Regions from separate parts of the Pseudomonas sp. H1_A03 genome, predicted to be linked through region 1. Evidence: predicted binding sites of a transcription regulator. Region 1 holds the regulator's gene; the other holds the start of a gene.
What was found. The regulator sigma-54, encoded in region 1, starts transcription at its own class of promoters, with help from an activator protein. The targets are predictions, from matches to a motif close to ANTGGCATNNANNTTGCTNT.
Positions count from the first base shown of each region.

Region 2: a site for sigma-54 is predicted at 2,437-2,456, ahead of glnK (P-II family nitrogen regulator). Genes of this name have one in related genera too.

Region 1 covers NZ_CP162829.1:2,270,113-2,275,581, reverse strand. The annotation lists gene lptC (LPS export ABC transporter periplasmic protein LptC) at 1-480, shown strand, start outside; gene lptA (lipopolysaccharide transport periplasmic protein LptA) at 467-1,000, shown strand; gene lptB (LPS export ABC transporter ATP-binding protein) at 1,000-1,725, shown strand; gene AB4O35_RS10435 (RNA polymerase factor sigma-54) at 1,911-3,404, shown strand; gene hpf (ribosome hibernation-promoting factor, HPF/YfiA family) at 3,480-3,785, shown strand; gene ptsN (PTS IIA-like nitrogen regulatory protein PtsN) at 3,796-4,260, shown strand; gene rapZ (RNase adapter RapZ) at 4,263-5,120, shown strand; gene AB4O35_RS10415 (HPr family phosphocarrier protein) at 5,137-5,409, shown strand.
Region 2 covers NZ_CP162829.1:1,046,400-1,051,868, reverse strand. The annotation lists partial or broken gene AB4O35_RS05015 (YifB family Mg chelatase-like AAA ATPase) at 1-591, opposite strand, end outside; gene AB4O35_RS05010 (MFS transporter) at 684-1,964, opposite strand; gene AB4O35_RS05005 (accessory factor UbiK family protein) at 1,982-2,242, opposite strand; gene glnK (P-II family nitrogen regulator) at 2,665-3,003, shown strand; gene AB4O35_RS04995 (ammonium transporter) at 3,038-4,375, shown strand; gene AB4O35_RS04990 (secondary thiamine-phosphate synthase enzyme YjbQ) at 4,587-5,012, shown strand; gene sutA (transcriptional regulator SutA) at 5,116-5,448, shown strand.

The DNA of each region.
Region 1 (5,469 bases):
TTTCTCGACCAGCCTGCTGCGCAGGTTGACGAGGGGGTTATCGACTATTACGCCACCAATGCCAAAAGCGTGCAGTTCCTGCCCGACGGCAAGGTGCAGTACGAGATGACCTCGGACAAGGTCGAGCACGTGAAAGCCAGCGAAGTGACCCTGCTGACCAACCCGGACATGAACATTTACCGCGGTACCGAGTTCCCATGGCACGTCACCAGCAAGCGTGGCGAGGTCAACCCGGACGGTACCGAGGTAGAACTGATCGACTCGGTGCGCGTTGCGCGCACTGACGATAAAAAACGTGAGACCGTGATTACCACCAGTCGCATGACCGTATTCCCGCAGAAGCAATATGCGCAGACCGAGCAAGACGTTAGAATCGACGGCGCTGGCGGTGTATCGACTGGCAAGGGAATGAAAGCGTATTTGAAAGAAAGCAGGATACACCTGCTATCGAACGTAAGAGGACAGTATGAGGCTCGTTAAAACTCTCCCTATTTTGCTCGGCCTGGGCGCAGCACTGGGAAGCGTGAGCGCCTGGGCTCTGCCGAACGATAGCCAGCAGCCGATCCACATTTCGGCTGACGATGCGCAACTGGATGACAAGCAAGGCGTCGCCACCTACACAGGCGGCGTGATCATCACCCAGGGCTCGATGAAGATCACCGGCAACACGGTGACCCTGACTCGCACCCAGGCTGGCGATATTGACGTGGTCACTTCGGTGGGCAACCTGGCTTACTTCGAACAGAAGCAGTCCGCTACCGACACCGGCCCGATGAAGGGTTACGGCAAGACCATCCAGTATCACGCCCAGCAGAACCGCATCGTGCTGATCGACCAAGCCAAGGTGCTCAGCCCCGACGGCAACTCCACGGAAGGTGAGAAGATCACCTACGACACCGTGAAACAGATCGCTAACGCCGGTCGTGCCAATGGCAACAAGGTCACCGCACCGCGCCCACGCATCGACATGGTTATCCAGCCGAAGAAGAAGGCCGAGTAATGGCAACCCTGAAAGCCCAGCATCTGGCCAAGGCCTATAAAGGCCGTCAGGTCGTGCGCGACGTCAGCCTGTCGATCGACAGCGGCCAGATCGTCGGCTTGCTCGGCCCCAACGGCGCCGGCAAGACCACCTGCTTCTACATGATCGTCGGGCTGGTCCAGGCGGATCAGGGTCGCGTACTGATCGATGACTTGGACGTGAGCCACCAGCCGATGCACGGCCGTGCCCGCGCCGGTATCGGCTATCTTCCGCAGGAAGCGTCGATCTTCCGCAAACTGTCGGTGGCCGATAACATCATGGCCATCCTCGAGACCCGCAAGGAACTCGACCGTGACGGTCGTCGCAAGGAGCTGGAAAGCCTGCTGCAGGAATTCCACATCAACCATATCCGCGACAACCTCGGCATGAGCCTGTCCGGTGGTGAGCGCCGCCGCGTAGAAATCGCTCGTGCCCTGGCCACTGCACCGAAGTTCATCCTGTTGGACGAACCGTTTGCCGGCGTCGACCCAATATCGGTCGGCGACATCAAGCAGATCATTCACCACCTCAAGGCTAAGGGCATTGGCGTGCTGATCACCGACCACAACGTCCGTGAGACGCTCGATATCTGCGAAACCGCGTATATCGTCAACGATGGTCAACTGATCGCTGAAGGCGACTCCGCCACCATCCTGGCCAATGAACTGGTCAAGGAAGTGTACCTGGGTCACGAGTTCCGCCTGTAAACACCGTGGTGTCACGGCCGATTGCCAAGGTGCGCGGGAGTCAATGAAAACCTCTGGATTTTTATTGTTACCGCGCTCTAGGCAAAGCCCCCGATATCAGGCATATAATTTGCTTATGTTTGGCGCTCACGCGCCCTGTCGTGGATGGCGCATTGCGCCGGCGAATAAGGTGTTAAGCCCCTGCCATGAAACCATCGCTAGTCCTGAGAATGGGCCAGCAGCTGACGATGACACCGCAGCTGCAACAGGCCATCCGCCTGCTCCAATTGTCGACCCTGGACCTGCAACAGGAAATCCAGGAGGCCCTGGAGTCCAATCCGATGCTCGAACGCCAGGAAGAAGGCGACGACTTCGATAATGCAGACCCGCTGGCCGATAACATCGAGCAAAAACCCAACCCCGATGCGCAGGAACCCTCCTATCAGGAAACCGCCCCAACGGTGGATAACCTCGAGGAAGGCGACTGGAACGAACGCATTCCCAACGAGCTTCCCGTCGACACCGCCTGGGAAGACGTCTACCAGACCAGCGCCAGCAGCCTGCCCAGCAATGACGATGACGAGTGGGATTTCACCACCCGCACCTCCGCCGGCGAAAGCCTGCAGAGCCACCTGCTGTGGCAACTGAACCTGGCGCCGATGTCGGACACCGATCGCCTGATCGCCGTGACCCTGATCGACTGCATCAATAACCAGGGCTACTTGGACGAGACGCTTGAGGAAATTCTCGAAGCATTCGACCCTGAACTGGATATCGAGCTGGACGAGATCGAAGCCGTCCTGCACCGCATCCAGCAGTTCGAACCCGCTGGCATCGGTGCGCGCTCCCTCAGCGAATGCCTGCTGCTGCAATTGCGCCAACTGCCCGCCAAGACCCCCTGGCTCGCCGAGGCCCAGCGCCTGGTCACCGATTACATCGACATGCTGGGCAGCCGCGACTACAGCCAACTGATGCGCCGCATGAAGCTCAAGGAAGACGACCTGCGCCAGGTCATTGAGCTGGTACAAAGTCTCAACCCGCGTCCTGGCTCGCAAATCGAGTCCAGCGAAGCCGAATACGTGGTTCCCGACGTGATCGTGCGCAAGGATAACGAGCGCTGGCTGGTTGAACTGAACCAGGAGTCGGTGCCACGCCTGCGGGTCAACCCGCAATACGCCGGTTTTGTGCGTCGCGCTGACACCAGCGCCGATAACACCTTCATGCGCAACCAATTGCAGGAAGCTCGCTGGTTTATCAAGAGCCTGCAAAGCCGCAACGAAACCCTGATGAAAGTGGCCACCCAGATCGTCGAGCACCAGCGCGGCTTCCTGGAATACGGCGACGAGGCGATGAAACCGTTGGTACTGCATGACATCGCCGAGGCGGTTGGCATGCATGAATCGACGATTTCTCGGGTAACCACGCAAAAATTCATGCATACCCCACGGGGTATTTATGAACTGAAATACTTTTTCTCCAGCCACGTCAGCACCTCCGAAGGCGGTGAATGCTCGTCCACGGCGATTCGCGCGATCATCAAAAAACTGGTTGCCGCGGAAAATCAGAAAAAGCCATTGAGTGACAGTAAGATCGCTGGTTTACTGGAGGCACAAGGCATTCAGGTCGCCCGTCGAACCGTCGCCAAGTACCGCGAGTCCCTCGGGATCGCGCCTTCCAGCGAGCGTAAGCGTTTGATGTGACGGGCGGGCCACAGCGTTCCAGTGGCAGGCGCTTTCGCCTGTCGCTTTATGCACTGGCAACGAAGGAGAAGCTGTATGCAAGTCAACATCAGTGGACACCAGCTGGAAGTCACCAAACCCCTGCGTGAATACACCGAAAGCAAGCTGAACAAGCTTGCGGGGCATTTTGACAAGATCACCAACGTGCAGGTCATCATGGAGGTCGATAAGCTCAAGCAGAAAATCGAGGCCACCCTGCACGTACCGAATGCCAAGCTCGTCGCCAATGCGGAACATGAGGACATGTACGCGGCGATCGACTCGCTCTACGACAAGCTGGACCGCCAACTCATAAAGCATAAGGAAAAGAATCTGCACCTGATGCAAGGTACAGGTCGTTAACTCTCCCCCCATGATCCGACTTGAAACCATCCTGACCCCCGGCCGTTCCCTTGTGAACGTGCCGGGCGGCAGTAAAAAACGCGCCCTCGAACAAATTGCCAACCTGATCGGCCGTGAAGTGCCTGAACTGGAAACGCAAACTGTGTACGAGGCACTGATTGCTCGTGAAAAACTTGGCTCGACCGGTTTTGGTAACGGCATCGCTATTCCCCACTGCCGCCTCAAAGGCTGCGAGACGCCTGTCAGCGCCCTGCTGCACTTGGACCATCCCATCGATTTCGACGCTATCGATGGCGCCCCGGTCGACCTGCTGTTTGTTTTGCTGGTCCCGGAAGCTGCCACCGATGCACACCTGGAACTGCTTCGGCAGATCGCCAGCATGCTCGACCGCAAGGAAGTACGCGACAAACTGCGCAGTGCCAGCAGTAATGAGGCGCTGTATCAGGTTGTCGTGGACGAACAGAACGGGCAGTAATCATGCGCTTGATCATCGTCAGCGGCCGTTCCGGCTCAGGTAAAAGCACCGCCCTCAATGTCCTTGAGGACAGCGGTTTCTACTGCATCGACAATTTGCCCGCCGGCCTGCTGCCGGAATTGGCGGAACGCGCGCTGATCCATACTGAACTGGCGCAACCCCTGGTCGCCGTTTCGATAGATGCCCGCAACCTGCCCAGCCATCTTGAGCGATTTCCACAATTGCTCGAGGAAGTGCGGGCCAAGCACATTCATTGCGATGTGCTGTACCTGGATGCCGACGAAGAGACGCTGCTCAAGCGTTTCTCCGAAACACGCCGACGCCACCCCCTCAGCAGCCCTCACCGCTCCTTGGCCGAAGCCATCGAGGACGAAACCAAGCTGCTGGGACCGATCATTGACCTCGCCGACCTCAAGATCAACACCACCAGCCTTAACCTCTACCAGCTGCGCGATGCCATCAAGCTGCGCCTGTTGAACCAGCCGGAGCCAGGCACGGCGTTTCTCGTGGAGTCGTTTGGTTTCAAGCGCGGAATGCCGGTAGATGCAGACTTGGTGTTTGATGTGCGCTGCCTGCCGAACCCCTATTGGAAGCCGGAACTGCGCGAACAATCCGGGCTGGATCAACCTGTTGCCGACTACCTGGCTGCGCAACCGGATGTTGAGGAGATGTTCCAGGACATTTCCAGCTACTTGCTCAAATGGTTGCCACGCTTTGCCGCAAGCAATCGGGCCTATGTCACCATTGCCATTGGCTGCACCGGCGGCCACCACCGCTCCGTCTACCTGACCGAACGCTTGGGCCAGGTGCTGCAACAAACCCTCAAGAACGTCCAGGTCCGCCACCGCGACCTTAGCTGAAAGGAACACCCCCGCGATGCCCGCTCTGGAAATTGAAATCATCAACAAGCTGGGCCTTCACGCCCGCGCTTCGGCCAAATTCGTGGGTGTGGCTGGGCAGTTTCCCTGCCAGATTCGGGCCGGGCGCACGCCGGAATCCATGGTCGATGGCAAAAGCATCATGGCAATGATGATGTTGGCGGCCGGCAAAGGCACCAAGATTCACTTGAAGACAGAAGGCGAGCAAGAGCAGGAAGCGATGGACGCACTGGTTGCGCTAATCAACAACTACTTTGATGAAGGCGAATAACCCTTCGTAGCAGCCCGGCTTGCCGGCAATGACGTCATTGCGTTCGATGTAAGACTGGAG
Region 2 (5,469 bases), 1.2 Mb from region 1:
CTGGCCCTGTACTTCACTCAGGTCCGGGTAAGGCTTATTCAAATACAGCAATCCGTCGGACTTGTACGGCTCAATCGGCTGGTGCCCATTCAGGTGCGCAACCACCTGAAGCAAGTGATCCACTGCGATCACTTTCAACCCCGACGCCAGGCACGCCTCTTCGGCATTCGCCCTGGGCACTATCACGGTACGCCCGGCCTTGCGCGCCGCGAGCGCCGCCGGCAACACGCCTTTCACGGCCCGGACTTCACCGGACAGCGCCAACTCGCCCAGGCATTCCACATCATCCAGCATCAACGCCGGCACCTGCACACTGGCCGCCAGGATGCCCAGGGCAATCGCCAGATCAAAGCGCCCGCCGTCCTTGGGCAGGTCGGCGGGCGCGAGGTTGAGGGTGATGCGCCGGGCCGGGTATTGCAGGGCGGAGTTGAGGATGGCGCTGCGCACGCGGTCCTTGCTTTCCTTGACCGCCGTTTCCGGCAGGCCCACCAGCGTCAGGGACGGCAAACCATTGGCCATATGCACTTCAACGGTGACGGCGGGGGCTTCGACGCCGATCTGGGCGCGGCTGTGGACGATCGCGAGGGACATGCTCGTTCCTTGAATGGGAGGCCGCTTCCTGCGGTTTTTCAAGGGTAGACGAGGGGTGGCGGGGGTAAGGGATCAGACTTTTACAGGACGTATCAACGCGCAAAGGCGTCGGGATATTTATCCAGATAAGCATCGCTGAGTTGTGTGTCGGGGGAGCGCATGAAGGTGCGGAAATCGGGAATCAGGAACACCAGCAGCGATAACCCCAGCACCATCGCACCCAGTGACGTGATGGTCAGTGCGACACCGAGGTGAGCGATCAGGCCGTTCATGGCAAAACTGCCCAGCGGGCTGGCGGCTGCGGAGAGGAAGGACACGGTGGCAAAGATCCGATTGCGATGCTGCTTGGGTGTCGCCAGCAACCTGACGGCAGAGGTCGGAATGTTGATCAGCATCAGCCCGACCCCGCCGCAGAAAAACGCCAGCGGTACCACGAACGTCGACGAGAGCGTACCGGCCACCCACATATTGCCCCCCAACAGTGCAAACCCCGCAGCGACACAGAGGTCACGGGGCACACGCTCGCCCAGCCAGCCGACGATCTTGTAGCTGCCCGCCAAAATGCCCAGGCCGAAACACGCATCCAGCAGGCCGAGGTAGGTCACCGGGTACTGGATAACCGTCTTCACATACAACGGCAGCAGGATGGTAAAGAACGGAAAGAGGGCAAAATTGACGAGCATCGCCACGAGGGCGAGGTAGAACTCGACTTTCACGCCATAGACCGCCTTGAATCCCGAATAAATCATTCTGAAGCCGTTGGAGGTTGGCGCTTGTTCATCCGGAGCACTGGCGCCGAGCTGGCTTGGGACCGTTGCAACCAACAGTGCCGCTCCCAGCATCGCAAAACAGTCGACGGTAAAAGTCAGCGTGGTTCCAAAACCGAAAATCAGCGCGCTGGCAATGACGGGGCCAAGCAAGTTGGCAATGGACGACAGCATGCTTTTGGTGCGAACGGCGAGTGAGACCTGATCGGCGCCTGCGAACAACGGAATAATCGACGATTGCAGCGGGTCGCGCACGCCGGCGACGGCACTGCCGACCAGCATCAGGGCGCCGACGCTCCACGGGTTGAACAACTGCGTAGCGGATAGCACAACCATCAGCAACGCGGTCAGCACGCTTGTCAGGGAGGCCAGCTTGAGGATCAGAATCTTGTTGTACTTGTCACCCAGCCATCCCAGCAGTGGCCGGGCGAGCACTTCCGCCGCGATTGAACAGGCGATCATGTTGGCGAAGGCGAGGGCGGAACCGGTTTCCTGCAAGGCCCACCACGCTACAGCCAGCTGGTTGCAGCGTCCACCCAGCACCACCAGCAAAAAGCTGAATTGTATTTTCAGCAGGCGCCGGTCAAGGGCGGGCAAGCCCCACATGGAGGATTTGATGCCGGTTAATCGCCCGCTGGCGTCAACCGTGCTTCCAACTCCGCGACTTTAGCCTCCAGGGTCTCCAATCGCGCACGCGTGCGGGCAAGCACCACCATCTGGCTATCGAACTCTTCCCGGCTGACCAGATCAAGTTTGCTGAAGCCGCTTTGCAGTAATGCCTTGAATTGGCTTTCGATCTCATTGCGAGGCAACGGGGTATCACCGTTGAACAAGCGAGAGGCGTGGCCGCTCAGGGCGTCGAGGAGGTCTTTGGGCGCGAGCATGGGAAATATTCCGGAAAACTGTTGGCCGGCAGTGTATCACGCAGCGTCTATAGTCTTTTTCATGGCGGCGCACGCACGCTTTTCGCGCAGAGGGTTGGGCGCTGGCGCACTGTTTTTGTGCGCATTGCCGCCGCCATTAGGTCCTGCAGGTGGGCATAAGTGGGCAAAGGACTGATTTCAGTGATTTTTACGGAGCTGGCAAGGTTTCTGCTTAGACGATCATGACCCATGCACTGATGCAGTCGCTGTGACGAATGCAGTGCGCCGACGGATCAGGGGTACAGGTTTCGTCACCAGTGGTTTGCTGGCGTCGCAGAGGCAAATGCCGAGGCGACGACGCGTTACAAAGCCAGGCACTGCGCTTAGACTTGAGACGGGTTTGTTTTCCTGGGGCAAGTCCACCAATTCGGGAGAGAGTTTTCATGAAGCTAGTCACTGCCATCATCAAGCCGTTCAAGTTGGACGATGTACGCGAGTCGTTGTCCGAGATCGGCGTGCAGGGCATTACCGTTACTGAGGTCAAAGGCTTCGGTCGGCAGAAGGGTCACACCGAGCTGTATCGCGGCGCGGAATACGTGGTCGATTTCCTGCCAAAGGTGAAGATTGATGTCGCCATTGACGACAAGGATCTTGACCGGGTTATCGAGGCGATAACCAAGGCCGCCAACACCGGCAAGATCGGTGACGGCAAGATCTTCGTGGTCAATCTGGAACAGGCTATTCGCATCCGTACCGGCGAAACCGATACCGACGCAATCTAAGCCGCCAAACCCCAACGCCCCAGGAGAAAACAATATGACTCTGCGTAAATTCGCAGGGCTCGGAGCCCTGTTGTCCATCGTAATGCCAAGCCTGGCCATGGCGGCAGACGAAGTGGCGGCTCCAGTCCTCAATTCCGGCGACACCGCGTGGATGCTCACGTCCACCGCGCTGGTGCTGTTCATGACCATTCCAGGCCTGGCGCTGTTCTACGGCGGCATGGTGCGCTCCAAAAACATTCTTTCCGTGATGATGCAGTGCTTTGCCATCACCGGCCTGATCAGCATCCTGTGGGTCGTCTACGGCTACAGCATCGCGTTTGATACGACTGGGATGGAGCAGGGCGTCGTCAACTTCAACTCCTTCTTCGGCGGCATGGGCAAGGCGTTCCTGGCGGGCGTTACCCCGGCCAGCATCACCGGGCCTGCGGCACTGTTCCCTGAAGCGGTGTTCATCACCTTCCAGATGACCTTCGCCATCATCACCCCGGCGCTGATCGTCGGTGCCTTCGCCGAGCGCATGAAGTTCTCCGCGATGCTGATCTTCATGGCTATCTGGTTCACCCTGGTCTATGCGCCAATCGCGCACATGGTCTGGAGCGGTAACGGTGGCCTGTTGTGGGACTGGGGCGTGCTGGACTTCGCTGGCGGCACCGTGGTGCACATCAACGCCGGTGTGGCTGGCCTGGTAGCGTGCATCGTGCTCGGCAAGCGCAAAGGCTTCCCGACCACCCCAATGGCACCGCACAACCTGGGTTACACCCTGATCGGCGCGGCCATGCTGTGGGTGGGCTGGTTCGGCTTCAACGCCGGTTCCGCTGCTGCCGCCAACGGCACCGCCGGCATGGCGATGCTGGTTACCCAGATCGCTACCGCTGCTGCGGCGCTGGGCTGGATGTTCGCTGAGTGGATCACTCACGGTAAGCCAAGCGCACTGGGTATCGCCTCGGGCGTAGTGGCTGGCTTGGTTGCAGTGACCCCGGCTGCCGGCACCGTCGGCCCGATGGGCGCCCTGGTGATCGGTCTGGTCGCCGGTGTGATCTGCTTCTTCTGCGCCACCAGCCTTAAGCGCAAGCTGGGCTACGACGACTCCCTGGACGCGTTCGGCGTGCACGGTATCGGCGGTATCGTCGGTGCGATCCTCACCGGTGTGTTTGCAGCCCCGGCACTGGGCGGCTTCGGCACTGTGACTGACGTGGCTGCACAGGTCTGGATCCAGTGCAAAGGCGTAGGTTTCACCGTGATCTACACGGCTATCGTGACCTACATCATCCTCAAGGTGCTGGACATGGTCATGGGCCTGCGTGTCACCGAAGAGGAAGAGGCTGTCGGCCTCGACCTGGCGCAACACAACGAGCGCGGTTACAACTTGTAATTACGCGAAAAAAAGATGCCCGGCTTGCCGGGCATTTTTTTGCCTGGCGTTTGTCAGTCATACCAAGCTGTACCGGTTTTTAAGCAGCGTTTGTGATGGGATGCACACGGCGCTTTTCAGCGTGCCAATGTCTTACAGGCATGTAGGCGTATTCGGCACTTTGTTTTTTCCCAGAGCGCGCTAGAATGCGCGCCGATGGGCGGAGAACTGTATGTGGCAACAGACCTTGATTACCCTGCGGGCCAAGCCCCGGGGCTTTCACCTGGTGACCGATGAGTTGCTGGCCGGCTTGCCTGAATTGAAGGCCTGTCGCGTGGGCTTGTTGCATTTGTGGCTGCAGCACACCTCGGCCTCGTTGACCATCAACGAGAATGCCGACCCGGCGGTTCGCCGTGACTTCGAACGTTTTTTCAACTCGCTGGTGCCGCAAGGGCGTGCAGGGTTCGAACACAACGACGAAGGTCCGGATGACCTGCCGGCGCATTTCAAGGCCAGTCTCCTGGGCTGCCAGCTGAGTTTGCCGGTGCAGGCCGGCCGCTTGGCGATAGGGACCTGGCAAGGTGTTTATCTGGGCGAGCACCGTGATCATGGCGGTGCTCGTAAAGTCCTCGCCACCTTGCACGGTGATGGGGCGTAAGCCACTGGTTATCCGGTGGATGTTGATTTTTTTCCGGCAGCCGTCGACAGAGGGTGAAGCTGGGCTATAACTAATCTGCTTTTCGCAAGTCATGAGGTAGAACATGAGCGACGATGATCTGGAAAACGACGAACTCGAAGTAGGTGACGACGACGAGACCGAGGAAGGTCTTGAAGCGGCGGTCGAAGACGTTGCTGACGAAGGTGATGACGCTGGCGATGACGCACCTGTCAAAGCAGTCAAAGGCAAAGCCAAGGCAGCTGTGTCGGTAGATGAATTGCCAAGCGTTGAAGCCAAGAACAAAGAGCGCGACGCCCTGGCCCGTGCGATGGAAGAATTCCTCGCTAAAGGCGGCAAAGTGGTCGAAGTCGAGGCTAACGTGGTGGCAGACCCGCCGAAGAAGCCTGATAACAAGTACGGCAGCCGGCCTATCTAAGGTCAATTGCATGCTTGCGTG